Regions from separate parts of the Hahella aquimaris genome, predicted to be linked through region 1. Evidence: riboswitches for the same ligand, from Rfam matches in the RefSeq annotation. Region 1 holds a riboswitch; each other region holds the start of a gene.
What was found. A riboswitch is a leader RNA that binds a small molecule or an ion and turns the genes downstream of it on or off. The one in region 1 is predicted to bind cobalamin.
Positions count from the first base shown of each region.

Region 1 (7,830 bases):
GAGACGCTCCGCCAAGTACGCGAGAACCAGCAGGAACCCGCGCCACCCTGCACAAACCTACACTAAATAATACGACGTAGAGGGTGTATTGCAGAAACAGCGTCTGTACTGGTAAATCGATGAAAAACTGTACTTGTCCATGAAAGAGGCGCGACCGGCATGAGCAAAAAGCGATATGAAGAAGTGGCTGAGGCCGTGGCGGGACGCATCCGTCAGGGCATGTACACGGTGGGAGAGCGCATACCAGGCACCCGGGATTTGGTGGCGCACTTCAGCGTCAGCGTGTCCACTATCATGGCGGCGCAACGTCTGTTGGAGCGGCAGGGCTGGGTGGAGGCGCGGCCGCGATCCGGCTATTACGTGCGTCGCCGCAATCAGGATGGAGTCGCTGAACTGGGAGCGGCGTTGCCCAAGGTGACAGGATTCGAAGGCGCGCCGACCCTGGTGGACACGCAGCAGACCATCATGAGCCTGGTGCAGGCGACCCAGTCGCCCCGGGGCATGAACTTCGCCATGGCGGCGCCGGCGACGCAGTTTCTCCCCGTCGCGGCCATGGAAAAAGCATTCCGGGCTGCCTTGCGCGAGCCTGGCGAAGCGATTGAAGCCTATAGCTTTCCCCCCGGCGCGTTGCGTCTGCGCGAGGCTATTGTGCAGCGGATGAAAGATGCATGGTGCGATCTGGAGCCGGACGACATTCTCATCACCAACGGATGTCATGAGGCGCTGACTCTGGCGCTGAGGGCGGTGACGCAGCCGGGAGATGTGGTGGCGGTGGAATCGCCCACTTACTTTGGATTGCTGCAGGTCATTGATGCCTTGGGACTAAAGGCGCTGGAAATTCCCGTTGACCCGAAAAGCGGACTCAGCCTGGAGGCGCTGCAACTGGCCTTGGAGCAATGGCCGGTCAAGGCCTGCGTGGCCATGCCCAACTTCAGCAATCCCCTGGGGTGTTTGATGCCGGATGAGCGCAAGGAGCAACTGGTGCGCTTGTTGGAAGCCCGCAGCGCGCCCTTGATCGAGAACGATATCTACGGCGAGTTAGGCTTTTCCGGCCTACGGCCGCGAGCAGCGAAAAGCTATGATCGCGCCGGGGGCGTGCTTTACTGTTCGTCGTTTTCCAAATCAATCGCCCCAGGTTTGCGGGTGGGGTGGATGGCGCCGGGGCGCTGGCGGACGCGGGTCGGCTACCTGAAGTTCGCCAGCACGTTGGCCTGCCCGAGCTTGCCGCAGATGGCGGTGGCGCATTATCTGGCGCAGGCGGATTTCGATCGCCATCTGCGACGTATGCGGCATGAGTTCTCAGTGCATGTGGAACGCATGACGACGGCGGTGTTGCGGTATTTTCCCGCTGGCGTGCGGGTGTCGCAACCGACGGGTGGTTTTGTGCTGTGGGTGGAGCTGGAGGAGGACTGCGATACGGTCGCGCTGTATCGCAAAGCGTTGGCCGCCGGCGTGAGCATCGCGCCAGGAACCCTGTTCAGCGGCAGTGGCGACAAGTACAGACACTGCCTGCGGCTTAATTGCGCGGCGCCCTGGACGGCGGAGGCGGAAGAAGCGATCCGCCAGTTGGGCGTTTGGCTGCGCGCAGGCTAAGCGGGATTACCAGCCGAAGCTGAAAGTGGGGTCAATGAAGAACATGACGCCGCTATAACAGGCTAGCATCAGAAAGCTGCTGATAAAGCCGTGAAAAGCAGTCTTGTAGCCGGCTTCTTCGTCCTTCTTGATAAGAAAGCGATAGCCGGCGAAACAACTCAAGCCAATCACAAACAAAGCCACCAAGGCGAAGCCGCCGTTGACCACCTGCATATTGATGATGAAATTCTCTCGCGCCTTTGCAGCCTCGGTCGCTTCGTCCGGATACAGGATAAAAGAGCCCGGCAGCAATGGGTGGGCGGTGGCTTCAATGGTGTAGCGATAGAAAGGCCAGAAGCGTCCGCAACGGGCGAGCAGGCGATTGCCTTCCTGGTCACTGACTACGGCGTTGGCGGCGAATAACGGGCCGCCGCAAAGGTCGAACTCCTTTTTCACCTCTTCCCGGCTGTGCAATTCGACACTGCGTTCGATGCTCACCGGGGACCAACCGGTCAGATTGAAGACGGTGTATTCCAACAGGCTCAAGCCATAGGCCAATCCTGCATACATAAACACGAGGAACAGCAGACGTTTCAGAATGAGTCCATGGCGGGACAAGGGCGCGTCGGTCATACAGTCTTATTCTTGTCGGTAATTACGGGAGCGTAAAACTGACACAATCTTGCAGACAGGTCCAGAGCCCCTCTTTGGCTTTCTGGACTTAAAATGACCAATTCATGATAATGTGGGCCGCAATGGTTCCAGTTGCTCAAAACTCGATCACTTTCGATAAGAGCAGGATTAAATGGGAATCCGGTGGGCGCCACTTTATGCGCGTCCGATCAGCCGGAGCTGTCCCCGCAACTGTGAGCGAAGAGTTCGTCCCGGATAACGCCGCCCCTCCTTATCGCGACGTTATCAAAGGCCACTGAGTGGAGACTGTCTCCAGTTCGGGAAGGCGGGGCAGGACTGTGAAACGCAAGCCAGGAGACCTGCCATTGTTCGACTCCCATTCGGAGCCTGTTTTATCCGACCGTAAACGGGGAATTTACGCCGGATTCGCACCTCGCATCGATTCAAGGCGGCATCTGCATGTTGGTTAAGGCTTTTCGGGCCCTGGGATTGCTATCAGCGCTTACTTTCACACTTTCCGTCAAAGCGGGCGATGCGCGCGCGGCTGAGCCCACGGTCATGTCGGTCAATCAGTGCGTTGACCAAATGATGGGGTATCTCGCCCCGGAAAATCTGGTGTCGGTCACCTGGCTCAGCCATCAGCCCTCTGAGCTGGAAATTGCACCGACCTTGCGTGACATTCCCGCCAACTTTGGTTTTATCGAGCAGGTGCTGAAACTCCGGCCGGATATCGTGATGGCGGGCCAGTATGGCGCATCCTCGCTCAAGCCGTTGGTGCGGAAGTTCAATATGCGTTGGGTGGAGATCCCGTTGCCGCAATCCCTTGATGATCTGGAGGCAAGCTGGAAGCTAGTGGGCGAAGCAGTGCGCAAACCCGAACAAGCGGCGGCGATCGTCAGCGGGTTGCGGAAATATTTCGCCGAGATTCATGGGCGGATAGCGGACAAGCAAGTCAGGGCGCTGATCCTGAACGCCAATGGCTGGATCGCTGGCGAGGGTAATTTCCAGGATGCCTTTCTGGACGCTATCGGCGTGATTAACGTGGCGAGCGAGCAAGGCGTGCAAGGCTGGGGACAAGTGGATCTGGAGACCTTGGTGCGCTGGCGACCGGATTTGCTGTTGATGATAAGCAACAGCTATGACAGCGAGGCGCTGGCCACCACCTGGGTGGAGCATCCGTTGCTGCAGCGCCGTCCTGCCCGTTTTAAACCGCTGTATATCCCCGCCGACTGGCTCTCCTGCGGAACCCCCGCCATGACCCTGGCGGCCCAGAAGGTGGCGGAGCATATCTTGGCGCAAGAGCGCAAAGCGCCTGGGGCGGAGACTGCGAATGACTTATAACCGTTTGCTGCTGATTCTGAGCGTGGCGCTGGTCTTTTTGATAGGTCTGTCTTTGTGCACCGGTCGGGTGACCGGGGTGAGCTGGCCGGGGTGGGATCTGGAAACTCAATTGATTTTATGGGAAATCCGTTTGCCGCGGACACTGCTGGCGCTGCTATGTGGAACTGTATTGGCGTTGTCCGGCGCTGTGTTGCAGGGATTGTTACGCAACCCGTTGGCGGACGCTGGCGTACTGGGGGTTTCCTCCACGGCGGCGCTGAGTTCGGTGTGCGCCATCTACTTTGGTTTTTCCGCCAGTGGCCTGTTTACGCCTGTGGCGGGCATTATCGGCGCCATGTTGGGATTGCTGGCGCTGGTGGCGATCGTCGGGTCGGAAGCGGGCATTGTGATGATCATCCTCGCCGGCGCAGCGATTAACTCCTTCAGCTCGGCGCTGACGGCGCTGGCCTTGAATATGGCGCCGAATCCTTTCGCGGTGCAGGACATTCTGTTCTGGCTGATGGGGTCATTTGAACATCGCACCCTGCAGCACTTTTATCTGGCGGCCCCGCCCGCACTGTTGGGCATTGCGTTGCTGTTCAGCGTGTCGCGTTCCCTGGATGTCCTGTCGCTGGGGGAGAATACCGCTCGCTCCATGGGCGTGCGTCTGCAGAAAGTGCAATGGGTGGCGGGCCTGGGCGTGGCGCTGGCGGTCGGGGCCAGCGTGGCGGTGAGCGGCGTGATTGGTTTCGTGGGGCTGGTGGTGCCTCACATGCTGCGGCCGTTTACCGAGTGGCGGCCTGGGCGATTGCTGGTTCCCAGCGCCCTGGCGGGCGCCAGCCTGATGTTGCTGACCGATATCTCCGTACGCTGTCTGCCACCGGGGCCGGAGCTGCGCGTTGGCGTCATTACGGCATTGTTGGGCGGGCCGTTCTTCCTCTGGCTGCTGCGCCACCTGCGCAAGGCGGAGGCGCTAGTATGAGCGAGGCGTTGAGTCTGGAACTCAGCGGATTGCAAGTGGGTTATCCCGGCGCCCCGGTTTTATCCGATGTCAGCTTCCGTCTGCCATCCGGACAACTCACGGCGATACTGGGCAGTAACGGCGCTGGCAAGTCCACCCTGTTGAAAACCATCGTCGGTCTGATCCCCAAGTTATCCGGCGCGATGCGACTGCAAGGTCTGGACCTGTGTGAGATGGCGCCAAAACAGCGGGCGCAGCATATCTCTTATCTGGATCAGGACACCGACTGTCACTGGCCTCTGAGTGTGGAAACCCTGGTCGGTCTAGGGCGGTTTCCAGCGCAGACCCATCGCAGCAGATTAAGCGCGCAGGATCAGGCCCTGATTCAGAACGCCATGCGGCAAGCGGACGTGACGCACTTGGCGCAGCGCACTGTCACCCGTTTGTCCGGCGGCGAGCGGGCCAGGGTGATGCTGGCGCGGGCGCTGGCGGTAGACGCTCCCGTATTGATGGCGGACGAGCCGGTGGCGGGCTTGGACCCGCAGCACCAGATTCAGGTGATGAGCCATTTGCAGGATTGGGCCCGGCTAGGGCGAATCGGCGTGGTAGTGTTGCATGACCTGACCCTGGCGCTGCGCTTTTGCGGGCAGGCGATGCTGGCGCTGCCGGACGGAACCGTGGTGGCGGGCGACACTAACGTGGTCTTGAGCGATGAGCGCATCCAGCAGGCGTTCGGCGTCTCAGTGGTGCGGGGGCGACATGAGGAGCAGCCCTATCTGCTGCCCTGGAGTCTGACCTGAGCATGGACGTCGTCAACGCTAAATATCCGCCATTATTATGGATGGCCTTGGTGGCCTCTTTGGTGGCGCATTTGGTGTTGATGCTGTCTTTCAATTCGCCTCAATCCACTAGAAATCGACTCACATCGACCACGATGACCGTGGCTATTCAGGCTCCGGCGGCGCCAAGGGCGGTTTCCACGACTCCCGCAGCAGTACATACTCAAATGCAACCTGCGCCACAACCTCAACCCGCCGACACTCCAGAACCCGTTCCAGTGAAGCCCAAAGTGGCGCCCAGGCAGGTTGCGACCCCCGCTCCCAAGCCAAAACCGGCGCCGGCAAGCAAGCCTGTCGTAAAAGAGAATACGCCCAAGCCAGCGCAGGTGGCGCACAAACCTGTTTCGCAACCTGTTCCCCAAACCACGATGGTGAAGCCGCAGGTCGCGCCTGCTGTGAACAAGTCCGCTCAGGCGGCCCCAGCGTCGGCGCCTGTGGCGGTCAGTGCGCCGCCGGAGCCCAGATATCAGTTGGGCGAAGCCAATACGCCCAAGCCGGAGTATCCTGGCATCGCTACCCGGCGCGGCTGGCAGGGCACTGTCATGGTGGAGCTGTTGGTGGATGCCTTGGGCAATCCCGTGAAAGTCTCCATTAAGCGGTCCAGCGGCTATACCGTGCTCGACAAACAAGCGCTGAAAACCCTCTCCGGCTGGCGTCTGGCGGCGGTGGATGGAAGCGGCCGGGAGACCATCGTGGTGCCGGTGGTGTTTCGTCTGAATTGACAAATTTCCCATACTGTCGCATAACTTCCTGCAGACTCCCGTTGTGGCTATGCCTGCATGCGCGGGCTGCAAGGGAGCTTGTTAGGCTATCGCCTAGTTGACATGCATTGCCCGCTTCTCCCATGATGGCCGGCTCTGAAAGCGTTTCCCCTTAAGCAAGGTGCCCGTCCTCCGAATGATTACAATAAAAGAAGTCTCCGACCGCGCGAAGGTCTCGATATCCACTGTCTCCCGTGTGATTAACAACACGGCTCCCGTTAAGGAAAGCACCCGTAAACGGGTATTCAAAGCCATGAAGGATCTGGGGTATCGTCCCAATTCATTCGCACAGGGGCTGGTCACCAACCGTTCCAATAATATTGGTCTGGTGGTGACGGATTTGCTTGGCGTGTTTTTCGGCCCGCTTATTTCCAGTCTGGAGCGCGCTTTGCGCGAATCCGGCTATAACCTCATCATTTCCGTAGAAAATTACTCATCCGACGAGATCAAGGAAACCATCGACATGCTGGCTGGCCGCCGTTGCGACGCCATCATTTTGTTTCCGTACTGCCTGACGGATGAAGAGTTGATCAGCCTGAAGGAAAAATCCCCGCCGCTGGTGCTGTTGAACCGCTATGTGCCTGAATTGGCTGGCGAATGCGTTATTGTCGACAACGAGCAGGGCAGTCATCTGGTGGTGGAGTATCTGGCGTCCCTGGGACATCGCCGCATCGCCTGTATCAGCGGACCGTTAGGCAATGAAGAAGGACGCGCGCGTCTGTCCGGCTATCGCCGTTCGCTGGAAAACCTGGGGATGTGCTATGACAAGGACCTGGTGGTGGAAGGCGACTTCACCGTGGAAGGGGGCTATGTCGCTACCCAGCGCCTGTTGAAGCGCAGTTGCGACTTCACTGCGATATTCGCCTGCAACGATCAGATGGCCGCTGGCGCCATGAAGGCGTTGCGCGAAGCCAAACTAAGTGTTCCCGATGAAATTTCCCTGGTTGGTTTCGATGACGTGGAGTACGCCTCGTTACTGTATCCGGCCCTGACCACGGTGCGTCAGCCGGTGAACGCCATGGGTAAACGCGCCGCGGCGCTGGCGATTCAATCTATTCAGGGCGAACGCCGGACGCAGCCGGCTCCCATGTTTGAGCCGGAACTGGTGTTGCGCGACTCCGTCGCCCCTCCCAAAAACTCCTCAACATCTTAAAAACCTCGCTTTGGCGTTATTGGCCTCTATTGACAATAACGTCTGAATTAGGGCAATTTATGAAATCGCTTTCATATTGGCGCGAGCTGTTTTGCGGTGAATTTATCGCATAGCGTCGACAAAGCTGGTTAATGCCCTGGTTTTCGATAGTAATAGGCCGTTGTTCAGGCCGAAATACTCAGCAAACTATCACGTATCAGGGAATATAGCCGGTTTTATTAACTCTGAAATGAAAGCGCTTTCATAATGTTTCGGTCCACTATCGCTAAATATAAAAAGGTGACCACATGTACGTATCCAGACGTCTCAAGCTGAAGGCGCTGTCGACCATGATGATTGTCGCGGCGCTGACGGCATGCAGCAGTGATTCCAACGATAACGACGGCAAAGATGGGCCAGGTGCGCCTGATCCGGTAGCCGGCGTTGATTACATCAATACCTTCAGTGATTGGCCGGCTATTCAAAGCGCCATCGCCAAAGACCCGCAAATTGAAGCCAGGATCGCCGAAATCATGGCGACTATGTCCCTGGAAGAAAAAGTCGGACAGATGATTCAGCCAGAGCTGCAGCACCTGACTCCGGAAGAAGTAA
Region 1 is NZ_CP132203.1:6,043,599-6,051,428, forward strand. Features, by position in the region: gene O5O45_RS26760 (aminotransferase-like domain-containing protein) at 160-1,593, shown strand; gene O5O45_RS26765 (hypothetical protein) at 1,600-2,205, opposite strand; cobalamin riboswitch at 2,312-2,586, shown strand; gene O5O45_RS26770 (ABC transporter substrate-binding protein) at 2,665-3,546, shown strand; gene O5O45_RS26775 (FecCD family ABC transporter permease) at 3,536-4,507, shown strand; gene O5O45_RS26780 (ABC transporter ATP-binding protein) at 4,504-5,286, shown strand; gene O5O45_RS26785 (energy transducer TonB) at 5,289-6,047, shown strand; gene O5O45_RS26790 (LacI family DNA-binding transcriptional regulator) at 6,223-7,239, shown strand; gene O5O45_RS26795 (glycoside hydrolase family 3 protein) at 7,527-7,830, shown strand, end outside.

Region 2 (7,830 bases), 180 kb from region 1:
GCATCCAGACCGGAGCGGTTAAGCAGGTAGGCGTTGGCGAGCCAGATATAGCGTAAATGGGCTTTGGCGATGGAGGACAAGCCTGGGAGGCGTTGCATGAAGTTCGGCATGGGCCTCAACCGTCGAATACAACCGACCGTCTTGAACCCCATCCAAAATAGCGGAATCAGGCCAATCAAGACGAGGATCCATACCGACTGAAAAGTTTCCATGCCGGATATCAGCAACAATGTGAAGGCTGGCAGTTCCATGTTTGTTTCACTGTAGAACGCCTGAAATCCTGGCAATACCTTGATGAGCAGGACGCTGAAAACAAGGATGGCGATCATCAACAGGACGAAGACGTAGCCAAGCAGGTTCTGCAATCCGTCCCAGACGCCCCGCCAGGAGACTTCCATGGTGTGAGAGTGGGAGATATAGCGTTCCAGGAAGCCGGGTAGCGAGCCGCCTTTGGCGCGCACAATGGCGGCGAGCCGACTGATGTCGTAGAAGGGACTGTCCTGATAAGGCGTGGTATGTAAGCTGACGTCACCCTGCAATACTTTTTTCAGTTGCTCAACCTGAGGCTGCGCGTGAGCCGGCAGGAGAGGCTCCAGTCTGGCCAGCGCCTGCTCCAGAGAAAGTCCCTGCTGAACCTGATGGTTCAAATGTCGCAACAATTGGCTCAGATTTGAGTTTGGCGAAGAAATAAGGATCACGGTTTAACCTCTACAGATATATGGGAGTTGCTCCGGAGGCAGCGAGCTTTTGTCGTCGCCGTAAACTTTACGCGGACCCGAGTGCGCTGACGCGCATGTCCAACCCAGGGTGCGCAATGCGCCATCGGGATTGCTGACGACCGGTCGAAAGCTGATGACCTTGGGTTCCCCGGCGTTGATGGGGAAAAGGGTAAAGTGCAAGGCTCCGCTCGAATCAAGCTCAGTTGACTGAAAGTAGACCGCCTCGACGTTACTCAGCGCATGCAGTTCTTCTCTCTCTGGCCAGACGCCGGAAAAGGCGTATTTTTCCGCCATGTCCACTCTGACACCCCCCAATAAACCTAAGGCCTCGGTCAGGCGGGCTTTAATCGTCGCGTGGCGCCCGGCGTCCAATGCGAAAGTCAAAGCGATGCAAATCACGGCGATACAGGTAAGGATCTCCAGCCAGCGAAAGCTTCCGACAGCCTGATAAGACGGTCTTAAAACGAGGAGGTCGCCATCAAATTTCGGCGGCGGGCCTGCGTTGAGCGCAGAGACGTCGGCTCCCGACTGAGTTGGAGCGGTTATGAACTGCTGATTGACCCACCTTGCCCGCCAGTTCAAATAGGTCAGAAAAGGAAAGGCGGACAGAATAAAGAGAGGATGCAATGCTTCCGCAAGCGTTGAGGCCGTTATCACCGCCGCAATATAAAGCGCGCTGGTCCACGGGCCGAGCAAAGGATCAGAACGGCCCGCCAGGGAGGAACTGCGCGCGAGATTACCAACCAGAGAGGGAATAAAAAAGTAAAAGAACAGTCCACGCAGCGGCGGCCAGACAGGGTCGCCCGATATAAGCCGATACTTGCGCCAGTTCATGTAATGCCAGAACAGTTCGTATGCGCCCAGCGTTAACACATACAAAAGACAGTGCAGCCACATGGGCGGCGCAAAATAGGGCGTCAGTTTTTCTTTGAAAAAGCGTCGGCGTTCAGGCAAAGCCAGTCCTTAATGCGAAGAAGAAAATTATTAGCAGTTTAGCTGATTTGCATCCTGAACTACTTTTGATTCAGGTAATTACCCGCTTATTTTTTGGGATGACAATGAGGTTGGGCAAACTTCGCCTGTTAGGTCGCCATGAAAACTGTGGGTATGTGAATGTCGCCGTTAGGGATATCAGTGTGGTTTAGCGGTATTGACTGCGCCGGTTTACTGTTTAGAATGGCCGCCTTTTGGAAATTCTCATGGATTTGAATCTAATCATTGGCGTCTTGATCGAGAGTGCGTGTCTCTTCGCCGCAGCTAAACTGCTAAAAGTTTCGCTTGGGTTTATTGAGGCGTTCTTGATCGTTCTTGCGGCGGTTTTGATTGTACACTTTGTCTATGGGCTTCCTGGTTTTCTTCTCGCACTTGGGTTTTATTTGGTGGCGTTGAAGTTAATCACCAAAGCGGATGCCTATTCAGAGATCTTTATTCTTACGCTCATAGGATTAGGCGTCCAGGCGCTACTGAAAAAGTTCTTATTCGCCGTCGTTTTGGCCTGATTTTCTCTAATGCGGCTATGGCCGCGTAGCATCTCCTTTCATCTATATCTAGTATTTACTTTTAATATTCAAAACCATATATTGTGCTTCAGCTATGGTTCACGCCTGTTCACAGGTTGTGCTAAGAGGGAATCCGGTGAGAGTCCGGTACTGACGCGCAGCGGTGTGGGGGAACGAAAGCGACGCGGGCGGAAACGCCCACGCACTGTCCTGAAAGAGGATGGGAAGCGGTCGCCGTAGGTTCGCAAAAACGTGTAAACGCCCCCGAGTCCGAAGACCTGCCATGCTGAAGTTATTCATGCCTTCGCGACTCAGGGTAATGATAAAGCGCCGCTCTATGCGAGGCGATTTTCGTCCTGTCTGTGCGTCGCTTTATGTCCCGGTTCGCGGAGGTTCGGCCAGAACACGCGATAGAGGACAATCCCATGACCGGCAGTTTTTCGTCCCCCAGCGAGGCGCGCGCCTCCAGCTCCCCATCTGTTTCATCCGAGTCACGTACTAATAACGCCTTGCTGCAGGTGATCAAACGCACCGGTCAGGCGGCGCCCTTCGACGACCGCAAAATCGCCATGGCGGTGACCAAGGCGTTTTTGGCGGTGGAAGGACAGTCCGCATCCGGCTCGCCCCGTGTACGGGACTCCGTAGAAAAACTGGTTAAGGACATCGTGGCTCGCCTGCGTCGCCGCAGCCCGGAAGGCGGCTCGGTGCATATCGAAGAAATTCAGGATCTGGTGGAATTGGGCCTGATGCGCGGCGGCTTCCATAAAGTGGCGCGCGCCTATGTGCTGTATCGTGAAGAGCATGCCCGTCAGCGTGCGCCTGCGCCAAGCGAGCAGGCGGGGGAGACCCATCCCGATATCAATGTGAAGTTCGCCGACGGGACGGAAGCGCCGCTGAACATGGGGCGTCTGCGTACGGTGATCAGTGACGCCTGCGCCGATCTGGATGGCGTCAGTGGGGACAAAGTACTACAGGGCGCATTGAAAAACCTGTACAACGGCGTCAAACATAAAGACGTCAACGCCGCGTTGGTCATGGCGGCGCGTCCGCTGATCGAAGAAGAGCCCAACTACTCCTATGTGTGCGCCCGTCTGCTGTTGGACGGCCTGCGCGAAGAATCGCTGAGCTATCTCAATATCGCCGCGTCCGCCACGGAAAGTGAAATGGCGGAACTGTATCCGACCGCGTTCCGCGCCATTATCGAACGCTGCGTGGAACATGAACTGCTGTCGCCAAATCTGCTGCAGTTCGATCTGGAACGACTGGGCGCTGCGCTTAAGCCTGAGCGTGATCGCCAATTCACCTACCTGGGGCTACAGACTCTTTACGATCGCTACTTCATTCACTGGCGCGAGACTCGCCTGGAATTGCCGCAGGCGTTTTTCATGCGCGTCGCCATGGGATTGTCGGTGCAGGAAGACGATCCCAATGCGCGTGCGATTGAGTTCTACAACCTGTTGTCCTCCTTCGATTACATGTGCTCTACGCCGACGCTGTTCAACGCGGGGACCAATCGTCCGCAGTTGTCGTCCTGCTACCTCACCACAGTGCCGGACGATCTTGAAGGCATCTACGGCGCGATCAAGGACAATGCGCTGCTGTCCAAATGGGCGGGCGGTCTGGGTAATGACTGGACGCCGGTGCGTTCTCTGGGCTCCCATATCAAAGGCACTAATGGTAAATCCCAGGGCGTGGTGCCGTTCCTGAAGGTGGTCAACGACACGGCGGTGGCGGTGAATCAGGGGGGCAAACGTAAAGGCGCGGTATGCGCTTATCTGGAGTCCTGGCACCTGGATATCGAAGAGTTCCTGGAACTGCGCAAAAACACCGGCGATGAACGCCGCCGCACCCATGACATGAACTCCGCCAACTGGATTCCAGACCTGTTCATGAAGCGGGTGTTCGAGGATAAGGAGTGGACCCTGTTCTCACCCAGCGACGCGCCTGATCTGCACGATTTGTACGGCTCGGCTTTTGAAGTGCGCTATACCCACTACGAATCCCTGGTGGAATCCGGTGAAATCACCCTGTTCAAGAAAGTGCCTGCGCAGAACCTGTGGCGCAAGATGCTCTCCATGTTGTTCGAAACCGGCCACCCCTGGGTGACTTTCAAAGATCCCTGCAACCTGCGTTCGCCGCAGCAACATGTTGGCGTGGTGCACTCCTCCAACCTGTGTACGGAGATCACGCTGAACACCAGTCAGGACGAAATCGCGGTGTGTAACCTGGGCTCGGTCAACCTGGTCAACCACATTCGCAATGGCGAAATCGACCACGACCGTCTGCGCAACACCGTGTATACGGCGGTGCGCATGCTGGATAACGTCATCGACATCAACTACTACGCGGTTCCCCAGGCGCGCAACGCCAACCTGCGTCATCGTCCCGTGGGTATGGGCCTGATGGGCTTCCAGGATGCGCTGTACAAGCTTGGCCTGCCATACAGCAGCGTCGAAGCGGTGCGCTTCGCCGATCAATCCATGGAGCTGATCAGTTATTTCGCGATCACTGCTTCCTCCAATCTGGCGAAAGAACGCGGCCGCTACGAAACCTATGAAGGCTCCTTGTGGGATCAGGGCGTTCTGCCTATCGATTCTCTGGATCGTCTGGAGCAGGAACGCGGCGCGGAGTTTTGCACGCTGGATCGCGGCCACAGCCTGGACTGGGCGCCGGTGCGTGAACTGGTGAAAAAGCAGGGCATGCGTAACTCCAATGTCATGGCGATCGCGCCTACAGCGACGATTTCCAATATTGTCGGCGTTTCCCAGTCCATCGAACCGACGTATCAGAACCTGTTCGTCAAATCCAACCTGTCCGGCGAGTTCACCGTGATCAACCCCTGGTTGGTGCAGGAGTTGAAGGCGCGGGAACTGTGGGATTCCGTCATGGTCAACGACCTCAAGTATTTCGATGGCTCTGTCGCGCAGATCGACCGCATTCCTGAAGATGTGAAGCAGCTGTTCCTGACCGCGTTTGAAATAGACCCCCGCTGGTTGGTGGAGGCGGCTTCCCGTCGCCAGAAATGGATAGATCAGGGCCAAAGTCTGAACCTGTACATGGCGGAGCCGTCCGGTAAAAAACTGGACAACCTGTACAAACTGGCTTGGTCCCGTGGTCTGAAAACCACCTATTACCTGCGTTCCCTGGGCGCTACGCAGATGGAGAAAATCTCTTCCGGCGTTTCCCAGAGCGATAGCGTCAAACCTGATGTTGACGACACTGAGAGTCAGGAGCCGCAACCGAAGTTCTGCTCGATTCTCGATCCGGACTGCGAAGCCTGTCAGTAAGCGACGATAACAACCAGGAGCTATGACCATGAATACCGAACTGATGAAGCAGACTGCGACCTTGTCGGACTGGGACGATCCTCTGGCGGTGGCGATTCCTGCTGTGTCCACATCCTCTGCTGTTTCTCCACAGTCACCCGTTTCCACCTCTCCCGCTGCGGCCCCCGCCGCCGGGGGAGCCCCTGACAGCGAACCGGAGCCCGCCGCCCTCGCGAAGGAGGCGATGGACGAACAGGTTTTACAAAAGCTGGACCCGGTCAATCCCGACGACAAGCGGGTGGTGAACGGCATGACCGACATCAACCAGCTGGCGCCGTTCAAGTATCCCTGGGCGTGGGAGTTTTTCCTCAACGCCAACAAGAATCACTGGACGCCTCTGGACATTAACATGTCCCAGGACGTGTACGATTATCATCACAAGCTGACGCTGGAAGAAAAGCATGTGTATGAGAACGTACTCGCTTATCTGACCACGTCCGACATCCTGGCCATGCGCAATATCGGTCTGGCGGTGATGGAGAAAATGAGCGCGCCGGAATTGCAGATCTATCAGGCGCGGCAGGTGTACGAAGAATCCCTGCATACCTGGACCTATCAGCACTGCATCGAAACTATCGGTCTGGACCAGAGCGAGATCTATAACCGTTACCGCGTCACGCCGGCGATTTATCGCAAGATCAAGATGGGCAACGAGCGTATCAGCGCGCTGCTGCGCCCGGATATCAATCTGCGTAATCGGGACGACCTGGAAACCTTCGTGATGGCGTATATCTTCTTCGCCGGTATTTTTGAAGGCTGCTGGTTTTATAACGGCTTCAGTCCTATCTTCGCCTTGCAGCGTCGCGGATTGATGAAAGGCACCGGCGAGCAGCTGCAATACATCATGCGTGACGAAGTCATGCATTGCGCTTTCGGTATCCGCGTGGTGAAACAGATCATCAAGGAAGAAGGCGTCACCCTCGATCCCAAAGCCATCAAAACACTGTGGGAAGAAGCGGAAGCAGCGGAAACCGGCTACGCCCACTTCCTGCTGAAAGAACCCATCCTGGGCTATACCGCGGAAGACCACATCGAACAATTCCGCTTCATCGCCAATCGCCGCGCCAAGCAGCTGAAGCTGGACGAGCCCTTCCCCGGCGCCGGCAACGCACTGCCCTGGCTGGACGAACAGGCCAGCATGCGCAAAGAGAAAAACTTCTTTGAAACCCGCGTGACGGAGTATCAGACCGGGGCGTCGTTGCAGTGGTGAGCTTGGTAAAAAATTGGCAGCAGAAATATCTGTTTGAACGGCTGGCGGCCTCGTCATTATGACGAGGTCGATATTTCTATAAACGGCTTATACCCGATTGACTGAAGGCTCTCTTCAAAACAGTGACGCTGTGGTCCCCATAAAAATTTGCACGCATGTGTGTTCAGATTTTTTCTTCGCTATATTTCATACTATTGAGTAAGCCTGTGGAGCTTTAATTCAAGTTCGTAAATTTATTCATTTGACTTCTGAAAGCTGTTTCTTGCACGCTCTTCCAATCATGTATGGTCATAGATAGCATTTACAATATTTCAGTTTGATATAAGAGGCGCATATGAAGACTAGATTGACGCTGGCTTCGTTTATTTTAGTTTTATCTTCTTTGGGTGTTGTTCATGCTGCCGAGCAGGAACAAGCAAGAAAAGAGTGTGAAGATGTGATGAGACTTTATTACGCCAAGGAGCAAGAAGCACAAAAGGAGCAAAAACAGCAAATTGCCCGAGGGAAAGTGCCTGATATAGCCTCAGCTTGCACCGAAAATGGCCAAACGGTGGAATATTGGCAATGTATTCGTAAGAAAATTTACGAAGGGAATCAATTTTCAGACGCAGCTTCCCAGTGTAAAGATCTAAATAACGGCGGCTGAACATAAGGGTGCAAGGGTAAAGCCTTCTTGAGGTTGCTTTTGTGTCTTTGAATAGAATGCCATAATCTGCTTTTACTATAGTTCTGGCTGATTTCTGTTAGCTGTATAGCTACTGATTCAGCCTTTACCTACGAAAACCTATCCTAGCCTACTTAAACTCGCGTTATTCAGTTCACTCTCATACCTGCTTTGGCCTTAATAGAGTCCTGTTTTGCTTGCTGGATATGCGAGTAGCTGCATGCGTTATTTTACCCAACAAGGATGGAGTATTGTGCAAAGAGTTAAGAGAATCTTGCTAACCCTCTGACCCCTGCAGACTGCATTCTGGTGCTCGCTTTCTACAGTCAAATACATCTTGGAGGTTGAGCATGTCTGATAGGAAAAACAAAACCTGGTTTATTACCGGGGCATCCCGCGGGTTGGGATATGA
Region 2 is NZ_CP132203.1:5,862,522-5,870,351, forward strand. Features, by position in the region: gene O5O45_RS25880 (type II secretion system F family protein) at 1-698, opposite strand, end outside; gene O5O45_RS25885 (pilin) at 702-1,673, opposite strand; gene O5O45_RS25890 (hypothetical protein) at 1,919-2,218, shown strand; cobalamin riboswitch at 2,296-2,518, shown strand; gene O5O45_RS25895 (ribonucleoside-diphosphate reductase subunit alpha) at 2,644-5,505, shown strand; gene O5O45_RS25900 (ribonucleotide-diphosphate reductase subunit beta) at 5,534-6,754, shown strand; gene O5O45_RS25905 (hypothetical protein) at 7,089-7,400, shown strand; gene O5O45_RS25910 (SDR family NAD(P)-dependent oxidoreductase) at 7,769-7,830, shown strand, end outside.
Region 2: linked by a shared signal. The riboswitch ahead of O5O45_RS25895 (ribonucleoside-diphosphate reductase subunit alpha) and the one ahead of O5O45_RS26770 (ABC transporter substrate-binding protein) in region 1 are both predicted to bind cobalamin.

Region 3 (7,830 bases), 310 kb from region 1:
CGTCATCGTCTGCAACACCAATTATTCCGGCGACCGTTCTCAGGAATACGTGCGGACGTTGAAAGAGAAGCAGGTGGACGGCGTGCTCGCGGTGAGCGAGTACATGACGTCGGAGAAAAGCAACGCGCTGTTGAGCCTGAATCTGCCCGTCGTGCTGATTTCCACCCTCTCCTATTCCTATCCCTTTCCCTACGTGAAGGTGGATGACAAGCAGGCCGCCTACAGCGCCGTCTGCCATCTCATCGACAAAGGCCACCGCCATATCGCCATGATCAGCGGCGATCGCGCCGACCTCATCGCCGGCGCGCCCCGCATCGAGGGCTATGTTCAGGCCCTGCGGGACCATGGGCTCAGCGTGGATGAGTCGTTGATTCGCTTTCGAGCGGAATTTGAATCTTTCGGCTTTCACAGCGGCGCGCTGTGCATGGAAGGATTACTGGGGGACAAGCCCGGCCAGTTCAGCGCCGTATTCGCCGCCAGCGACGAGTTGGCGATGGGCGCGCTGTCCTGCGCTCACCGCCATGGCGTCCGCATCCCGGATGATCTGTCGATTATCGCCTACGACGACACCCGCATCGCGGAAATGGCGACGCCGCCGCTCACCGCGCTGCATCAGCCGCTGTTCGCCATGGGCAGCCGCGCGACGGAAATGCTGCTGGACATGTCCGCCGCCGGAACCCTGGAAGCCGAGAGCGTGATCATCCCGCACAAGATAATTGAGCGGGAGTCGGTCAAAGCGATCTGAGCCACTCCACACGCCCGACTTCCAAGTACGGATTAGAAAGTGGAATGGATTAGAAAGTGGAATGGATTAGAGAGTGGAATAGTGCCGGTAGATGCGGCCAAGCACCTCCAGGTCGCCCATACTGGGGTTCCAATCGCCGCTGACCACATGGCCGGGATCAATCTTGCAGCCGCCATAACGTGTGTTGTCGACGGAGTCCAGGAGCCCCACCGCCTGATCCGCATACATCATGATGGATTTGGGGTCGAAGTCGGTGCCATAGGTTTCAAACTTGCGGGTGCTGTTGCGCTTGTTCAGCTTGTAGGCGTCCAACGCCATTTTGTTGGCCCCCCAGGTGTGGAGCACGCTCTCGGGCGCATCATCGCGTTCATGCTCATGAGCCAACCCCAAAGCATGTCCTACTTCATGGGGCAGCGATTTGATATTGGCTTTGCCATTAACCCCCAGCTTGGTGCTGGCGCCGGGAAAATACCCAATATCCGCAGAGTTGCTGGCGAAATTGAGCGTCGCTACGCCGTTACCCGCCGCGACCACTTCAACGAACTTGATCAGCTGCGTGCCCCAATATTCCAGAACGCAGTGCTCCCAGCGGCGGAATGTCGTACGTACAGTCTGTACATATTCCCTGTCCAGCCCCTCGGGCACAAACACCTTCACCACGCCGTTCGGCCAGGGGCCGCCGACATTGGTTTGACTCTCAGAGAACTTGCCGTCCCAACTCATACGGTAAACCATCGCGGTTCCGCCGTTTCTTATACATCCCAATCCCATGATCCCACTCCTTTTTAGTTACGGATCTCAGAGTTTAGCTCGTCTCAACTCAATGTTGCGGAGACAACGCCAATCCAATTTCAGTGCGATCCAGGGAGCGACGTTGGAGACGCCTTCCAGTCATGAGAAATTGTTATTTATTGTAATTCTGTCAGCCCGCGCCGCCCCACTGGTTGAACCAGACCAGCTCCTGCAACTCCTTGCGCTGGCTCCAGTTTTCCTGTTGCAGCATTGGCGCGTCATAAAATTTATCCACATGTCCCAGACACAGAATGGCGATGGGCTCGCTACCTTCCGGGCATTGCAGCAACGCGGCTAATTCGACAGGATCAAACAGCGACACCCAGCCCATGCCGACGCCTTCGCAACGGGCCGCCAGCCAGAGGTTCTGGATCGCGCAGCTGGCGGACGCCAGATCCATATCCGGCATGGTGCGACGGCCAAAAATATATTTTTCACGCCGGTCCGTGAGCATCACCACCAGTAATACCGGACACTCACGCACCCCTTCCACTTTCAGACGCATAAACTCCTGGCCGCGTTCACCCAGGGCTTCCGCCGTCAATAATCGCTCTTTCTCCACCGTGGCGGCGATGTCCCGGCGCAGGCTGGGTTCGGTGATGCGAATAAAGCGCCAGGGCTGCATGAAGCCCACGCTGGGGGCGTGGTGGGCGGCTTGCAGAATGCGCTGCAAGATTGCCTCGTCCACCGGGTCCGGCAGGAAGTGACGCATATCGCGTCGCTCATATATCGCACGATACACCGCCTGTTTCTCTTCAGGTGAATAGCCGCTGTCCGTCATGAATCGCCTTATCTGTCAGCGAGGGCGGCGGTCAGTCTCCGTACGAGACCGGCGTCCTCCAAATCAAAAAGTCCAAACCGTAAGTACGCCAGCTCCGCATTCACCCGCCAAAGGCGAATCAACACGCCTTGCTGCGCGCAACGTTCGAAAATCTGCTCGGCCTGCGCTGTCGACGTCAACACGGACACAAACAACGGCGTGCGCCGGCACTCCAGCGCGCCCTTGAATACCGGCTGCGCCAGAATAAGCGCCTGCAGGTCGCGGCTCACCCGGGACAACTTCTCACGCATGGCCGCAATCCAGACCTCGTCGCGCAACGCCCGGGTCGCCACATATTGCGCGGCGCTGTTCACCGTCCAGGGACCAAGCCGACCCTGCAATGCAGCCAGCCAGTGAGGCGCGGCCGCCGCAAACCCCAGGCGCACTCCCGGCCATCCGAAAAACTTGCCGAATGAGCGCAACACCACAACGTTCTCCGGCAGGGTCTCGCCCAGCAGACTGGAATCTGTCTCCGCGTCGGCGAAGGCTTCATCCACCACCATCAATGCGCCCGTAGATTGCAGACGCAGCGCCGACTCACGCAGCGCCGCCAATGGCGTCCTACGGGCGGCGGGGTTATTCGGATTAATCGCCACCAGGACGCGCAAGTTTTCTGTCTGCGCCAGACGCGCCGTCGCGCCCGCCAGATCTCCCGCAGGGTAATGAATGATTCTGAAGCCTTGACGACGCCAGTGATGCTCATGTTCGCGATAGCCGACGTCCGGCAGCGCCGCCACACCGGGCGCGCAACAAGCGGGCAGGTGTTGAATCGCCCATTGCGTGCCGGGAATCGCCAGCAGGGAATCGGTCCCGTAATAGGCGCTGGCGGCCTGTTGCAGCGCTGGGTCGGGATAAGGCAGACGTCGAAACACCTCTGCCGGAATGCTTGTCAGCGGATAGGGAAAGGGGCTGACGCCAGTGGACAGATCCAGCCAGTCATCAGGGGCAATACCGTAGCGTTGACTGTACTTTTCCAGATCGCCGCCATGGACGGGAGCCGGCTCTTCCGCCTGAAGGCCCGCATGGCCGGCCCCGTTATCAAAGTCACTCCCGTTCATTCAAACCGCCCCCCACAACCACAGCGCGCCCGCTCCCAAGGCCACCGTCGCCGTCCACAAAATCAAAGTGCGGTTGATGAGCGTGCAGGCGCGCTCGATGGATTGCGCCGAGGCGGCGTCGCCACAGCCCAGTATAGGCCGGTGCTGCAGATTGCCGTGATACGTCGCCGCGCCACCGAGTCGTACCCGCAGCGCGCCCGCGCCCGCCGCCATTACGGGTCCCGCATTGGGACTTTTCCAGTGTCCGCCCTGGGCGCGCCAGCACCGCAGAGCGCTGTCCAACGCGCCGCAACAGGCGTAACTGAACGCCGTCAGACGGGCGGGGACCCAATTGAGGACATCGTCCAGACGCGCCGCCGCCCAGCCGAAATGCACATAACGCGTGTTTTTATAGCCCCACATCGCATCCAGCGTATTGCTGAGGCGATACATCACTACGCCGGGAACCCCGGCGAGCAGGAACCAGAAGATGGCGGCGAAGATAGCGTCGTTGCCGTTCTCCAGGGCGGATTCCGTGGCGGCGGAGGCGATCTCCTCCTCTCCCAGTTCCGCCGTGTCGCGACTGACGATCATGGACAGACTGCGCCGCGCCGCCTCCGCGTCATGCCTGCGCAATGGCGCAGCGACCTGACGCACATGCTCCAGCAAACTGCGCCAGCCGATGGTGAGATAGAGCACGAAGGCGGAAAAGATAATGTGTCCCCAGGCGGAGGATTCGCTCCACTCGCTAGCCAGCCAGGCGAGCGCAGTCCAGGGTAGAATCGCCGCCGTCACCGCCGCCGCGCCAAGCGCGCGGGTTGCTGATGAAGAGAAGTCGGCGATGCGAATCGCTCCTTCCACCCAGCCGGCGTAACGCCCGAAACCAACCAAAGGATGCAGCCGGCGCGGTTCTCCCAACAGGGCGTCGAAAGTCAGGGCGAGGACAAGAATCAGCAATGTATCCATTGGTCAGTATGCGCCAGGCTCGTGATGAGGCGGCCTATTCTCACCATGGTCCGCGCGCATTGCAACCCGCTAACTTGTTGACTTCCCCTGCGTTCAGCCAATAGCATATCCCGCTGACCAAGGTGCTCGACCGCGAGATAATCGGGAAATCTGGTGCGCATTACGCTAATCCAGTGCTGCCCCCGCAACGGTAATCGAAAGTAATTTGCTAACGCCACTGTGTCGTCAGTTTTGACATGGGAAGGCGCAAATGTTGTGTCGAAAACGCTTCGACCTTTCGTAAGCCCGGAGACCGGCCTTGCTTAATCCACTGCAGTTCGTACGGGTAGGTGCGCAGATCATGCAAACTAAAAATCTCTCTCTTCCATTGCTGGCTTCCAATAACGCAGCGCTACAACTTATCGGCGCCATGTGCTTCGGCGGACTGATTCTGTTCGCAGTGGGCTTTCTGTCCATGGATGCGGCTCACAACGCCGCTCACGACACCCGGCACGCGTTTGCTTTCCCCTGTCACTAACAGTTACTGAATTCTGAGGCCCCGCCAGGGCCAAACGTTCGCCTGTCCGTCTTGACGCCGCACCCTGCGTACGGCGCTTGCGCGCATAGCGACGTCACACCGCATTACATGAGGAAGAGACATGTTGTTTCAGCGTATTATCCTGGCGTCGCTGCTGGTTGGCCTGTTGGCCGGCGGGCTGCTGAGCGCCGTACAGCATTCCCAGGTCACCAGCATTATTCTGGAGGCGGAAACCTACGAAGGCGGCGAGGAGCCTGAACCTGTCGTAGTGGAAAATCACCAGCACGCTGCGGCGGACGCCCATCATGAACATGAGCACGGCGGCGCCGAAGCCGGCGGCCACCACCATGGCGAAGACGCCTGGGGCCCGGAAGACGGCCTGGAGCGCACACTGTACACCCTGCTTGCCAACGTGCTCGCCGGTATCGGCTTCAGCGCGCTGATGCTGGCCTGTATGTATGCCGCCAGACTCAGTGGCAAGAGCGGCGCAGGCTGGGGCGCGGGATTATTATGGGGACTGGCGGGCTATGGCGTGTTCTTTGTCGCTCCCGCCATTGGACTACCGCCGGAGATTCCCGGCATGCAGGCCGCCGCGCTGGAAAATCGCCAGCTATGGTGGGTCGCGACCGCATTGGTCACCGCTATCGGTTTCGCTTTACTGGCGTTCGCGCCGGGATGGAAAAAGCTGGGCGGGTTGCCTCTGCTGGTCATTCCGCATCTGGTGGGCGCGCCGCACACCAATGCGCCGGAATTCGCCGCCACCAATCCACAGGCGCTGCAGGCGTTACAGATGCTGCACCATCAATTCATCACCGCCGCCACCCTGACCAACGCGCTGTTCTGGGTGATCGTCGGGTTGGCCTGCGCCTGGTTCCTGCGCCGCTGGAGCAACCAGGACGCCGCGCTGCAGGCGCGCTGAGTCAATGGACGTCGCCGCCCAGCCTGCCCTCGCCGCCTACCCTTTCGCCGCGGTGGTCGGTCAGCAGCCGCTAAAAACCGCATTGCTGCTCGCCGCCATCAATCCCCATCTGGGCGGCGTATTGATCAGCGGCCCCCGCGGCTCCGCCAAATCGACGCTGGCGCGGGGACTGGCGGATCTGCTACCGGAGGCGGCGGACAAGTTCGTCACCCTTCCCCTGGGCGCGTCTGAAGAACGCCTGATCGGCAGCATTGATCTGCAACAGGCCATGGGCGAGCGACGCGTGCAGTTTAATCCCGGCCTGCTGGCCAAAGCTCACGGCGGCGTACTTTACATTGATGAAGTCAATTTGCTGCCTGACCCCTTGGTGGACGCCCTGCTCGATACGGCGGCCTCAGGCGTGAACTTTGTCGAGCGGGACGGCCTCAGCCATAGCCATCCGGCGCAATTTATTCTGATCGGCACCATGAACCCGGATGAAGGTGAACTGCGTCCGCAGCTACAGGACCGTTTCGGTCTCGCCGTCACCCTCGATGAAACCTATGACGTTGAGCAGCGCATGGCCATCGTGGAGCGACGTCTGGACTTCGAACAAGATCGCGACGCGTTTCAGGCGCAATGGCGCGATGCGCAACAAAAACTGAAAGCCGGCATCACCGCCGCCCGCGAGCGCCTGCCGCAAGTTCTCTGCCCGACGGATATACAACGGGACATCGCCAGCCAATGCCTCGCCGCCGGCGTAGAAGGCGTGCGTGCGGACATTTGCTGGCGCCGCGCCGCCATCGCCCACGCCGCCTTGAGTGGACGCGATGAGGTCAACGCGGAAGACGTGGCGGCGACGCGCTCGTTCGCGCTTAGTCATCGCGCCAATCACCAGGATACGTCACCGCCCACAGGTTCACCGCCCTCACAGGGAAGCGGCGGAGACGCCAGCGGCTCCGGGGGTTCGTCACCCTCCTCGTCCTCTGGAATCTCCGGCGACTGGGGCGCCATGCCGCCGCAACTGATGGCGGCGGATAAGCCGGTAACGCCACAACTGCCCGAGATCCCAACGCTACGTACTCCGCCGTCCCGACGCGACGTACAGCGCGGCGGCGCGGAACAACGACAAGGCACGGCCCTCGGGCGCGCACAACGTAGCCGGCAGGCGCTATCCTCACAGCCGGACTGGTTCGCCACGCTCATCCATCCCGACAATCGGGACGACGGATTGCGCGAAATACGCTATCAACCCCGTCGCCAGAATCGCGACACCCTGAACTGCGTCTTGCTGGACACCTCCGCCTCCACTCTTAGTCAGCGGGCGCTGGCGCAGGCGAAAGGGGTGATTCTGGGACTGGCCCGGCAGGCCTATCTAGCGCGGGAGAAGCTGGCCGTTCTGGCGTTTGGCGCGCAGCGCACGGAGTGGGTCATCCCCTGTCGGCGCGCGCCCAAAGATATCGCCGCCCTGCTCAATGATCTTCCCGCTGGCGGCGGTACGCCGCTGCGACAGGCGCTGCTGCATGCGCGCCAACTGCTGGCGCGCCAGACCCGCGCCAACCCGCATCTGACCTGCCGTACGTTGCTGCTGACTGACGGGCGCAGCCGCGATCCGCTGGACGATCTGACCTGGGACTCGCCCCTGTGGGTGGTGGATACCGAGCAGACCGCCGTCAGACTCAATCGCTGCCGACAACTGGCGCAACGCCTCGGAGCCGCCTACGCCCCGCTGGCCGCGGTGCGCGCCGCCCTGGAACACTAACGCCTCGGAGATACGACTGATGCTGGACGAAAACGAAAAACACCGCCGTCGCATGGCCAACAAGAAGCGCATCATTGACGAGCGCATCGCGCAAGCCCAAGAAAAGCGCGGCGTGCTGATCCTGCTCAAGGGCAATGGCAAAGGCAAAAGCAGTTCCGCCTTCGGCACCATGGCGCGCTCCCTCGGCCATGGCCATCGCTGCGCGGTGATTCAATTCATCAAGGGCCGCAACGCCACCGGCGAATACCTGTTTTTCAAAGACCATCCCCGGGTGGACTTTCATGTCATGGGCC
Region 3 is NZ_CP132203.1:6,348,935-6,356,764, reverse strand. Features, by position in the region: gene O5O45_RS28230 (LacI family DNA-binding transcriptional regulator) at 1-745, shown strand, start outside; gene O5O45_RS28225 (M12 family metallopeptidase) at 812-1,516, opposite strand; gene bluB (5,6-dimethylbenzimidazole synthase) at 1,668-2,318, opposite strand; gene cobD (threonine-phosphate decarboxylase CobD) at 2,327-3,415, opposite strand; gene cbiB (adenosylcobinamide-phosphate synthase CbiB) at 3,416-4,360, opposite strand; cobalamin riboswitch at 4,464-4,675, shown strand; gene O5O45_RS28205 (CbtB domain-containing protein) at 4,701-4,877, shown strand; gene O5O45_RS28200 (CbtA family protein) at 4,999-5,796, shown strand; gene O5O45_RS28195 (ATP-binding protein) at 5,801-7,537, shown strand; gene cobO (cob(I)yrinic acid a,c-diamide adenosyltransferase) at 7,557-7,830, shown strand, end outside.
Region 3: linked by a shared signal. The riboswitch ahead of O5O45_RS28205 (CbtB domain-containing protein) and the one ahead of O5O45_RS26770 (ABC transporter substrate-binding protein) in region 1 are both predicted to bind cobalamin.